Regions from separate parts of the Halomonas sp. MMH1-48 genome, predicted to be linked through region 1. Evidence: predicted binding sites of a transcription regulator. Region 1 holds the regulator's gene; the other holds the start of a gene.
The links. Region 1 encodes LexA, which represses DNA repair genes until DNA is damaged. Its sites were predicted from a motif close to TACTGTNTANNTANACAGTA; they were not measured.
Positions count from the first base shown of each region.

Region 2: the regulator LexA is predicted to act here: its motif matches at 3,880-3,899, upstream of recN (DNA repair protein RecN).

Region 1 covers NZ_JAKRFL010000018.1:12,570-18,852, forward strand. Annotated here, with positions in the region: gene MHM37_RS13990 (L,D-transpeptidase) at 38-553, opposite strand; gene MHM37_RS13995 (TetR/AcrR family transcriptional regulator) at 531-1,208, opposite strand; gene lexA (transcriptional repressor LexA) at 1,459-2,133, shown strand; gene MHM37_RS14005 (energy-coupling factor ABC transporter permease) at 2,171-2,842, opposite strand; gene purU (formyltetrahydrofolate deformylase) at 2,858-3,712, opposite strand; gene MHM37_RS14015 (ribonuclease J) at 3,986-5,587, shown strand; gene moaE (molybdopterin synthase catalytic subunit MoaE) at 5,591-6,067, opposite strand; gene moaC (cyclic pyranopterin monophosphate synthase MoaC) at 6,071-6,283, opposite strand, start outside.
Region 2 covers NZ_JAKRFL010000012.1:52,266-58,548, reverse strand. Annotated here, with positions in the region: gene dnaJ (molecular chaperone DnaJ) at 1-924, opposite strand, end outside; gene dnaK (molecular chaperone DnaK) at 1,034-2,965, opposite strand; gene grpE (nucleotide exchange factor GrpE) at 3,118-3,747, opposite strand; gene recN (DNA repair protein RecN) at 3,947-5,620, shown strand; gene fur (ferric iron uptake transcriptional regulator) at 5,751-6,203, opposite strand; gene bamE (outer membrane protein assembly factor BamE) at 6,276-6,283, shown strand, end outside.

The sequences.
Region 1 (6,283 bases):
CGTGTCAAAATTCTGGCGCGACGTCCTGTGGGTGGGCTTAATGCAGCCAAACCGGCGTACCGGGCTGGGCGTGATCGAATAGGAAATGTAAATCGTGATTGCGCACGCGTATACAACCGTGTGAGGCTGGCGTGCCCATGGGCTGATCCTCTGGGGTGCCATGCAAGTATATGTAGCGCCGCTGGGAATCGACGTTTCCCCCGCGATTCACGCCGCGCTCCAAACCGCATAGCCAAAGTATCCGCGTCAGGATCCAGTCACGCTTGGGGAAGCTGGCCGCGAGAGTTGGCGAATAGACTTCGCCCGTCCAACGGCGCCCCTGAAATACCGCGTTATCGGGGCAGCCTTGGCCAATCGATGCGCGAACGTAGTGCCAGCCAAGCGGCGTTTGACCGCTGCCCTCTTCCTGCCCAACGCCTGCCAGCCCCGTCGAAATCGTACACTCATGCTGAATATCGTTACCTTGCCACCAGCAGAGTCTCTGACGCTGGGTATCGATCTCTATCCAACCACCGTGTGTAGGCGGCAGCTCAGCTAGCTTGGGCGTTTCCATGGTGACCCTCTTCAACCGCGGCGGGCAACGGCGCATTCATGGCGGCGACCACGACGGGCCGCAGGCGTCGTACCAGATCTCGCACCGTGACCTGTTCTTGGTAATCCTTGGCGGCGATATCACGCAGCGCATCCAAGCCTGACAGCGTGAATATCACCGTTCCCAACATAAAGTGTAGCCGCCAGAAACGCTCAGCGTCCGGCAGGTCTGGGGTCGCTTGGCGCACCAGCTCGGTGAAGCGCGTAAACACGTCGCCATATTGCTGCTGAATATAACGCCTTAAATGCCCCTGAGCCTGGCTATACGCCAGACCCAGGAGCCTCATGAACACTTTCAGGCTATTGCGTTCTGCCGGGACGGCCAACACCGTGGTCGCCATGGTCTCAAGCAGCACTTCCAAAGGAATCGGTTGACCTTGATGGCGCGTCTCGAGTTCATCCAGTGCCGTATGAAAACGTGCCGAAAACGGATCGAGATAGCGAGCGAACACCGCTTGAATCAGTGCTTTTTTGGAACCAAAGTGGTAGTTGACGGCCGCCAAATTGACGCGTGCCTTGCTGGTGATATTGCGCAGCGACGTCTCGGCAAAGCCTCGCTCTGCAAATAGCACCTCTGCCGTGTCCAATATACGCGTTACCGTATCTGATTGGGCCATCTCGCCCTCCAAAAAACAGGTGTTTTAAACAACGCTGCATACTATGACATATGTTTGACAGGCTCAATCACTTATCCAGTTCGCCAACGGTCCATGGGCGGCGCCTTCTTTACCTAGCTTTCAAAGAGCTCGCTATGTACTGGCGTTTGTCATGGACCATGTACTGGACAGAGCAACATACTGTATACTTAAACACATACTGATTAAGCCGACATGTAGCTACTGTCTTTTCACTGTTTTGGAGTTTGGTATGTCTCGTCCACTCACAGCACGTCAGCAGCACGTATTTGATTTCATCGTCAAAACCATGGGTGACCTGGGGTACCCGCCAACGCGCGCTGAAATCGCCAAGGCGCTGGGGTTCCGCTCTCCAAATGCTGCCGAGGAGCATTTGCGTGCGCTCGAGCGTAAAGGCGCCATACGCATCATTCGAAATACGTCGCGGGGAATTCGGCTACCGAACCAGGAGGTGCTGGAACCTAGCGAAGTGCCAGCAACGACAACGGCCGCCTCCGAGCCTGTACCCAATGGGCTACCCGTGATTGGCGAAGTTGCCGCCGGTAGTCCAATCTTGGCTGCCGAACACATAGACCGCTACTGCCCGCTTCCAGCCGAGTATTTTACGCCCAAAGCCGATTACCTATTACGTGTACGCGGCCTCTCCATGAAAGATGTCGGCATTTTGGAAGGCGATCTTCTGGCCGTTCATCGCACTGATCGCGTACGCGATGGCCAGATCGTCGTAGCACGGTTAGAAGACGAAGTGACGGTCAAGCGTTTTAAACGCCAGGGCCATCAAGTCACGTTGATCGCCGAGAATGCCGACTTCCCACCGATCGAGATCGATCTGCGCACCCAACAACTGGATATCGAGGGTGTCGGCGTCGGCGTTATTCGGGGCGGAAACGGACAAGCGCTCGGCTGAGCTGAGGCCGTGGTCAGACCCGGCACACGAAGTGTATTTACTGTGAGTCGATGTAACGGTGGTCATTGAAGGTGGCCACCCAACTTGGGTGGTAGACTAGCAAGATGCTGAGCAGCATCCCGGTGATGAAGGCTTCCGACGGCATCAGCAGCGGTAAAAAGCGGGCATACTCTTGAGCGAGATATACGGCCTCAGGATCCGTGCCCGCCAATATGATGAGCGCCACCGCGACAAGCCCGCCACCTAACGTCGACAGCGCTGCGCCGAAAAATCCGCAGGCGAATAAGAACACCATCAAATTATCCGGCAGGCGGCGATCCACCAGACGCCACACGATGCCTGTCACCATAGCAGGCACGATGCCAGTCACCAGTACGTTCGCCCCAAGAAGGTTCCACTCGTTACGTCCAATCGCTACCATGGCAGCGTTGATCATTACGTTGCTCAGCAGCGCTAACGGCATTTTAAAGACCAGCGTCATTAACACCGTAAATACTAGGTGAAGCGTCAACCAATCCACTGCTTGAGCGCGAAGCTGCCAAAACAGCATGACGACAAGCGTCGCGGCCAACCATCGATGTTGGAGCGCGGTATCTTCGAGCAACGGTTGCCAAGGGCGCAGCCAAATGCACCAGCCCACCATGCCCAATGACAACAACCACGTCATCACCAGCGCCCATGGTGCCAATACGCTCTGTGCAAACGACATAGCGCCCCCGGTAGATTAACTAAAGACGACCGTTTTATTGCCGTGAATGAGCACACGATCTTCCAAGTGCCAGCGTAAACCACGCGCCAACACCGCTTTTTCAACGTCGCGACCGAAGCGAACGAGATCGGTCGGCGTGTGGCAATGGCTGACCCGATGTATGTCCTGCTCGATGATCGGGCCCGCGTCCAGCTCTTCGGTGACGTAATGGCAGGTCGCACCGATCAGCTTCACACCGCGCTCATAAGCTTGATGATACGGCTTGGCACCCGCGAACGACGGCAGGAAACTGTGGTGGATATTGATGACTCGGCCCGCATAGCGTTCGCAAAGGGAAGGCGGCAGTATTTGCATGTAGCGCGCCAGCACCACACAGTCGGCGCGGGCCGCATCTATCTGCTCTTGCACTTGATCGAATGCCCGCTGCTTGTTGGTAGGATCGACCGGTACGTGATGATAGGGAATACCGTACCACTCCGTGAGTGAACGCATATCGTCATGGTTAGAAATGACGCCCACGATATCGCAATCCAGCTCGCCTGCTTGCCAGCGATACAGCAAGTCGACCAAGCAGTGAGACTCTCTAGACACCATGAGCACCACACGGCGACGCTTTTGCGTATCTACCAACGACCACTGCATATCGAATTCGGCGGCGACGGGCTCGAACGCCGTGCGCAACGCTTCCGCCGACATACCCAGTGAGTCCGCCAGAATTTCATAGCGCATGAAAAAGCGACCAGTCTCTAAATCAGAGTGCTGGCTTGCTTCGGTAATGGAACCACCCTGCTGAGCAATAAAGCTTGAGACACGCGCCACAATGCCCACCTGATCGGGGCAGGAAACAACTAAACGGTAATAATGAGACATCACAGACACTCTTAACGTATTTAACGGCACGCTCGCCAAGCACCTGCCTAACGGCAGATAAACGCTTTAGCCGCATTAGTGTAACGTAAGCAAGATAAGGAAGCACCGCGGTCTGGTGCCGCGATGATTGTTACCCGCCCCCCGCATCCCGTATAGTTAAGACATTACTTTCTAGGCTTTTCATAACTGATGCATCCATCACGCGTTCAACTTCGTCCCCGTCGCCGCCCGCCCCTGCGCCTGCTACCGCTTGGTGGCTGTGGCGAAATTGGAATGAACCTCACGCTGTATGGGTATGACGATCAGTGGATCGCCGTTGATTGCGGCATGATGATTCGCCAAGACCTGCCGAATTCTCCGCTTCAAGTCCCCAACACGGAAACCCTGGAAGCGCTCAAGATCACCCCCAAAGCCCTGTTCATTACCCACGGCCATGAAGACCACATCGGCGCCGTGGCGTGGCTTTGGCCCAAATGGGGCTGCCCGATTTTTGCCACCCCACTCGCAGCGGGACTCTTGCGCTACAAGTTTGCCGAACATCAGCTCAGTAGCGCAGCGATCCAGACCATCGAACCGGGGGAGGCAGTAGAGAGTAGCCCCTTCACCCTTCGCTATCTCAGCGTTACCCACTCCATCCCCGAGAGCTGCGCCATCATGATGCAAGCGGGGGATTACCGCATTCTCCACACGGGTGATTGGAAACTGGACCCAACCCCGCTCATTGGCTCACCGGTCAATGCGGCTCAATTCAGAGCACTGGCACCGGTCGATTTGCTGGTAGGGGATTCAACCAACGCGCCCATGCCGGGACAGTCCGCCAGCGAAGGGGACGTTGCCAAGGCGTTGGCGAACACGCTGAGCGCTTGCACAGGCAGGGTGGTCGTGTCTTGCTTTGCCAGCAACCTAGCGCGGGTATTGGCCATTGGTTTGGCAGCCCAGGCGAGTGGACGCCGGGTTAGCCTGATGGGCCGCTCGATGGAGCGGATGGTGAGTGTGGCCAGAGGCCTGGGCTATTTGGACGACTTCCCGCCCCTGGTGCCCGCCCATGACCTGGGCTACCTCCCCCCTGAAGAGGTCGTGATCATTGCCACCGGTAGCCAGGGCGAGCCTCGCGCCGCCTTGCAACGATTGGCCCAGCGTCGCCACCCCTTTGTCGATTTAGAACCGGGCGATAGCGTGATTTTTTCTGCCAAAGCCATTCCAGGCAATGAGCGCCCCATCGAGCAGCTTAAAAAGCGTTTGTTGCAACTCGATGTCACGCTGTTCGATGAAACGAACCATCCCGAGCTTCACGCTACCGGACACCCTGCCCAGGAAGAGCTTAGAAAGCTCTATCAGTGGGTCAGACCCAAAATGCTGCTACCGGTGCATGGCGAGGCTCGCCATCAAGCGGCGCATCAAGCGCTTGCCGAAGAGCTGGGCATTCAAGCACCGCTGACGCCTGTGAATGGCGACATGCTAGTGCTCGACCAGCAAGGGTTACGCTGCGAGACGCGCTATCCTCAGCCTCCCTGCATCGTCAATCAAAATAGCGTAGTCGCTCATCCTGGCTTGGATACGGGCCACTCCTCGGCACGTCGCGGCAGCCTTTTTTTGGCTTTGCCGGTAGCGGCCACCGAGACGGGCTGGTGCCGCATTGGACGCTTGATGCTGGATGCTAGCGGGGCCAGCCCCATGGATGAAGACAGCTTTAGCGAGTGGCTGGACGAGCAGCTCGATGAGATCACCGCAGATACGCTAGCCGATTTACGCCATGCGCTACAGCCTCGGTTGGTACACTGGTTGGCGAATCACTTGCAGCATATGCCCGAGGTGCACCTGCAGATCATGGCCGCCGAGATGCCAACCATCGAGGAATTGAACGACGAGCCTTGAGCACTACCACCGAGCAGCGTCTTGCTGATCGGTGTCGCGCTCTTTCACCCAGTATGCTCCCTGTCTAGAGTGCTCTTTTTTCCAGAAAGGTGCCTGGGTCTTCAAGTAGTCCATGATGAAATCGCAGGCCTCGAAGGCATCTCGGCGGTGTGCACTGGCAACCAGCACCCTGACAATGGGGTCCCCCGGCAACAAATCTCCCACGCGATGAATGACCCTCACCGCTTGCAATGACCACCGCTGACACGCTTGCTCTGCAATACGTGCCAAGGTGCGCTCGGTCATGCCTGGGTAGTGTTCCAGGGTCAAACCGATGACGTCGGGCGTTTCGTTGAAATCTCGCACCAGCCCCGTAAAGGTGACGATCGCGCCAATGTCGGTACGCTGGCGCAACGCGCTTTCATAACCGTAGGCCATGGAGAACGGAGCAGACTGCACGACTACCCCTATGTCGGGTGCTTTCTGTTCGTTAACGGACACGGCTCAGCCTCCGGTCACCGGGGGGAAAAAGGCCACTTCGTCTTCATCGGTAATGCGTGCGCTGTCGTTGGCCATCACCTGGTTAATCGCGCACAGCGTTCGACGGTCTGCCAGCACTGAGAAGCGCGCATCTTGAGCTTTGAGCGCGGCTTTTAGCCCAGCCACATCACGGCTTGGCAATTTGTCCAACCCAATGGCCAAATCACTCTCTCCAAC
Region 2 (6,283 bases), on a different contig from region 1:
GCCGGTTTGGGTTTCCGGCGGAATCTTCAGCTTCACGCGACCATCTAGCGTGGGCACTTCCAACTCGCCACCGAGGGCTGCATCGACGAAATTGATCGGCACGTCGCACTGCAGGTGCTTACCGTCACGCTTGAAGATGTGGTGCGGCTTGATGGAAACCTGAACGTACAGATCGCCCGCCGGGCCACCGTTCACGCCGCTCTCGCCTTCGCCGTTGAGACGAATACGGTCGCCGGTATCCACACCCGGCGGAATCTTCACCGAGAGGGTGCGGGTTTCACGCACGCGGCCTTCTCCGTTACATTTGTGGCACGGCACTTTGATGTGCTGGCCACTGCCGTGACAGGTCGGGCAGGTTTGCTGAACTGCAAAGAAGCCCTGCTGCATGCGTACTTGGCCGTGACCATGGCAGGTCGGGCAGGTCTCTTTGGTGGAGCCCGGCTCGGCGCCGCCACCGTCGCAGCGGTCACACTCAATATGACGCGGGACGCGAATATCCACCGTGGTGCCTGCCACCGCACTCTCTAGATCCAGCTCTAGGTTGTAGCGCAGGTCGGAACCCCGTGCAGGTGCGTTGGGCCCACGACGACGACCACCGCCGCCACCGAAGATATCGCCAAACACATCGCCGAAGATATCGCTGAAATCGCCAGCGCCGCCGCCACCGAAGCCACCGCCGCCAAAGCCGCCGCCCTGGCCATCCACACCGGCATGGCCGAACTGGTCGTAGGCCGCGCGCTTCTCGCCATCGCTCAGAACTTCGTAAGCTTCCGACACTTCGCGGAATTTTTCCGCTGCGGAGGTATCGTCCGGGTTTCGATCAGGGTGGAATTTTTGCGCCAGACGGCGATAGGCCTTTTTGATCTCTTTCTGATCGGCCCCTTTTTCGACACCCAGGACTTCGTAATAATCGCGTTTGGACATGGGTCCTACGCCTCCTGGTTAGCTACGCACTATAGGCGTCTCGGCCGCGGAAACAGCAACGCGGGAGTTGCCTCCCGCGTCACCGCTTTCCTTGGCAGAAAGAGGTGGGTTACTGCTTCTTCTTGTCGTCGTTGACTTCTTCGTACTCGGCGTCAACCACGTCATCGTCCTGCTTGGTGTTGGCTTCTTCAGCACCTTCACCACCCGCCTGGGCCGCTTCTGCCTGTTCGGCGTACATCTTTTGCGCCAGCTGGCCGGAGACTTCGGTCAGCGCATCCAGTTTCTTCTGGATGTCGTCCTGGTCATCGGTTTTCACCGCTTCTTCCAGTTCGGCGATAGCGTTTTCGATGGCCTGTTTCTCGTCATCGGTGGCCTTATCGCCCGCTTCTTGAACGGTCTTACGGGTGGCGTGAATCATGCCGTCCGCTTGGTTACGCAGCTGTACCAGCGCTTCGAACTTCTTGTCTTCGTCCGCGTGAGCTTCAGCGTCGCGTACCATTTGCTCGATCTCATCATCGGAGAGACCACTAGACGCCTTGATGACGATGGACTGCTCTTTGCCGGTCGCCTTGTCTTTGGCAGACACGTTCAGAATACCGTTGGCATCGAGATCGAACGCCACTTCGATCTGCGGCACACCGCGCGGTGCCGGCGGAATGTCGGCGAGGTCGAAGCGACCCAACGACTTGTTCTGCGACACTTGCTTACGCTCACCCTGAACGACGTGAATGGTCACGGCGGTCTGGTTGTCATCCGCGGTCGAGAAGGTTTGCGTCTTCTTGGTCGGGATGGTGGTGTTCTTGTCGATCAGCGGCGTCATCACGCCACCCAGGGTTTCGATACCCAGGGTCAGCGGGGTCACGTCGAGCAGCAGTACGTCTTTGACGTCGCCACCCAGGACACCGCCCTGAATCGCAGCACCCACGGCCACTGCTTCGTCCGGGTTCACGTCTTTACGCGCTTCTTTACCGAAGAAGTCTGCCGCTTTCTTCTGAACCATCGGCATACGGGTCTGACCGCCGACCAGGATCACTTCGTCGATTTCAGACGCGGACAAGCCTGCATCTTTCAGCGCCATCTTGCACGGCTCGAGCGAACGCTGAACCAGGTCTTCGACCAGCGACTCCAGCTTGGCACGGGTCACCTTCACGTTGAGGTGTTTCGGGCCAGTGTTGTCGGCGGTGATGTACGGCAGATTCACGTCGGTCTGCTGCGCGCTGGAAAGCTCGATTTTGGCTTTCTCGGCGGCTTCTTTCAGACGCTGCATGGCCAGATTGTCACCAGACAAATCGATACCGCTGTCCGACTTGAACTGATCGACCAGATAGTTGATCAGCGCGAGGTCGAAATCTTCACCACCCAGGAAGGTGTCACCGTTGGTTGCCAATACTTCGAACTGCGTTTCGCCATCCACGTCGGCGACTTCGATGATGGAAATATCGAAGGTACCACCACCCAAGTCGTAGACTGCGATGGTTTTGTCGCCACGGGCTTTGTCCATGCCGTAGGCCAGAGCAGCAGCGGTCGGCTCGTTGATGATGCGCTTCACGTCCAGACCGGCAATGCGGCCTGCATCTTTAGTAGCCTGACGCTGGCTGTCGTTGAAGTAGGCCGGTACGGTGATGACCGCTTCGGTGACCGCTTCGCCGAGATAGTCTTCGGCGGTTTTCTTCATCTTCTTCAGCACTTCCGCGCTCACCTGCGGCGGTGCCATTTTTTTGCCTTTTACTTCTACCCACGCGTCACCGTTGTCGGCTTCGGCGATTTTGTAGGGCACCATCTTGATGTCTTTTTGAACGACATCGTCTTTGAAGCGACGGCCGATCAGACGCTTGATGGCGTAAAGAGTGTTTTCCGGGTTGGTCACGGCCTGGCGCTTGGCGGCTTGGCCTACCAGGGTTTCGCCGTCGTCGGTGTAGGCAATGATGGAAGGCGTGGTACGACCGCCTTCGGCGTTTTCAATGACTTTAGCGCTGTCACCATCGAGCACGGCCACACAAGAGTTAGTGGTGCCCAGGTCGATACCAATAATGCGTCCCATAGCAAAAACCTCGAATTCGGTTGAAACAAAACTGATGTTTTACGCCGCTGTTACTTACTTGGCGTCTGCGGGCTTTCCCGCGGGTTGCCCTTTATTTGGGGGCCGCTTGCCGCATTTCAAGGGCTTTTTTTGCGGCAATGCGTCAACGCGGCTTAATTCGCTTTTTGGCTGACCACGACCATGGCAGGACGCACGAGGCGGCCGTTCAACAGATAGCCTTTCTGCATCACATCCATCACGGTGTTGGGGTCGAGCTCTGGGTTCGGCACCATCGCCATGGCTTCATGCACCTGTGGATCGAAGGGCTCGCCCTGAGGCTCGATGCTTTCGACGCCAAACTTGTTAAGCACGTCGAGCTGCATCTTGAGGGTCATGGAGACACCTTCGCGATGCGCCTCGGACGCATCGTCCTGCATGCTTTCCAGCGCTTTTTCCAAGCTATCCACCACGGGCAGCAGCTCTTTGACGAACTTCTCCAGGGCAAACTTGCGCGCCTTTTCGGCTTCTTGCTCCGCCCGGCGGCGAACGTTCTGAGCTTCGGCAGCAGCCCGCAGCGCTTGATCTTTGGCTTCCGCCAGGCTCTGCTCGAGCTCTTCTACCTGAGCGGCCAGCACGTCGGCTTCGGGGCTGCCAGCGCTATCTTCCGGCGGTGCATCGTCATCGATCAGCCCTTCCAGTTCGCCTTCCACCAACCGCTCTTCGGCAGATTGGTCGGTGACCTCTGCTTCCTGCTCTTGGCGTGCCAGCTCATCTTCCAACGGGGTTTGCGGTTCTTTTGCCATGCCTTGCTCCTGAAATAAGTAACGGTGCCGATGGCGGCAACCTGAGGTAAGTAGCGGGTGTTGACCACGTATGCAGCCTATATGGGGGCCATCAAAGCCATCTCAAGAGGGGCATTGAAGTGAGTTATCGACTACTGTATAAAACAACAATTATTGGATAAGTATCCAGCTTCTGTGCCGCACCGCCTCAGGAGGCCTTATGCTTACGCAGCTAGCGATCCAAGACTATGCGATCGTTGATCGTCTCGAACTCGACCTCACCCGTGGCATGACCGCCATTACGGGGGAAACCGGGGCGGGTAAATCCATTCTGCTGGGTGCCCTGGGGCTCTGCCTGGGCGAGCGCGCCGATGCGGGTAGCGTGCGCCACGGCTGCGAGCGAACCGACCTCTCCGCCCGTTTCGATATCCAGCACCTGCCCGCAGCAGCCGAGTGGCTCGACGCCCGCGAGCTGCCTGCCGATGAGTGTCTCTTGCGTCGCGTGGTTACTGCCAACGGCCGCTCCAAGGCGTGGATCAATGGCCACCCAGCGACCATTGCCGATTTGAAATCTCTGGGTGAACAGCTGATTCAGATTCATGGCCAGCATGCCCACCAAGCCTTGATGCGGGAAGAGACGCACTTGGCGCTACTGGATGACTACGCCGGGCTTCGCGAACGCAGCCAGCAGCTCGCCGAGACGTTCCGCGAGTGGCGCAGTGCCCGCCGTCGGCTGAAAAAACTCAGTGAAGAGGGCAGCGAAGTCGAGGCCAAACGTCAACTGCTGCGCTATCAAGTCGAGGAGCTGGACCAGCTAGGCCTTGCCGAAGGCGAGCTGCAAACCTTGGAAGAGGAGCAGCACACCCTGGCCCACGCCGAAGAGACCCTACGTGAAACCCAGTTTGCCGCCGACTGCTGCGAAAGCGATGAAGGGGGCGCGCTGTCGCTTCTCAACCAAGCCTACGCCCACTTGAGCGCGCTGCCCGGCAGCGACAAAGGCACGCTGGCCAATACGCTCACCATGTTGAGCGATGCCCGAATTCAAGTCGAAGAAGCCGCTAGCGAGCTGCACCGATTGGCCAGCACCACCGAACTGGACCCAGAGCGACTGGCGTGGGTCGAGGAGCGCATGGGCGACGTACACCGCATTGCCCGTAAGCACCACGTCGCTCCCGAAGAGATTTGCGCGCTGCATGCCCAACTCAAACAAGAGGTGGCGCAGCTCGAAGCCAGCGACGACGACCTAGAAGCCCTCAGCAGTCAAGTGGCCGAGTACCGCGAGCGTTACCGCAGCGAGGCCAAGCAGCTCACCGAAGCACGTCAGAAGGCCGCCGTGCGTCTGGGCAAAGAGGTGCAGCAGCAGTTGGCCTTCTTGGCCATGGGCAAAGCACGTTTCGACGTGGATGTCACCCCGCGCGAAACGCCTTCCCCCGAGGGCTTGGACCATGTGCAATTCCTGATCAGCGCCAACCCGGGCCAACCCGCCCGGCCGCTCACCAAAGTCGCTTCCGGCGGCGAGCTGTCGCGCATCAGCCTGGCCATTCAGGTGGTGGCGGCGTCGCATTCGACGATTCCGAGCTTGGTCTTCGATGAAGTGGACGTGGGTATTTCTGGGGCAACGGCGGAAATCGTCGGCCAACTGCTACGTAAACTAGGCGAAAACGGCCAGGTGATGACCGTGACCCACCTGCCTCAAGTGGCCGCCCAGGCGCACCAGCACCTGCACATCGAAAAGCGCGCCGAGCGAGACACCACACTCACCCACATGGCGCTGCTGGACGAACGCGGCCGGATCAGCGAGCTGGCGCGTATGCTGGGCGGCGTGACGCTGTCCGACCAAACCCTGGCCCATGCGCGGGAAATGCTCCACGCCAGCCAGCGCCCGCCGCACTGAACCTGACGGTTTTCTCTTCAACGACTCACCGAATACAAAACGCCCCCAGAGCGCCAGTGAAACATCACGTGCACTCTGGGGGCATTTATTTCACGGCGCGAGACTTAGCAAACCCGCGCCTGATGAGCCACTATTTGCGATTCGTTGGGCCGCTATCTTGGCGTGTTACGTCAGACCCACGAGGGCGAACGTACAGCACCAACGCATGGTCCACGAGTTCGTAGCCGTGCTCTTCGGCGATCTCTTGCTGGCGACGCTCGATGATGTCATCGACGAATTCGATGATCTCACCGCTTTCCAGACACACCATATGGTCATGGTGGTCCTCTTGGGTCATCTCGAAAACCGCGTGACCACCGTCGAAATTGTGACGAATCACAAGGCCCGCCGACTCGAATTGAGTTAATACGCGGTAGACGGTCGCCAAGCCAACATCCTCGCCCGCATCGATCAGTGTTTTATACACTTCTTCTGCGCTAAGGTGGTGTTGGCCCGAAGCATTTTCGAGAATCTGCAGGATCTTGACGCGCGGCAGGGTCACTTTTAGCCCGGCTTTGCGTAGTTCATGGTTCTGATCGGCCATGGTTGCTCTTCGCAGTAACAGGTTAGGTCGGGTATCATCGACCGAAACCACGATAGTGAAGAACAGGCTCAAATGCAAAA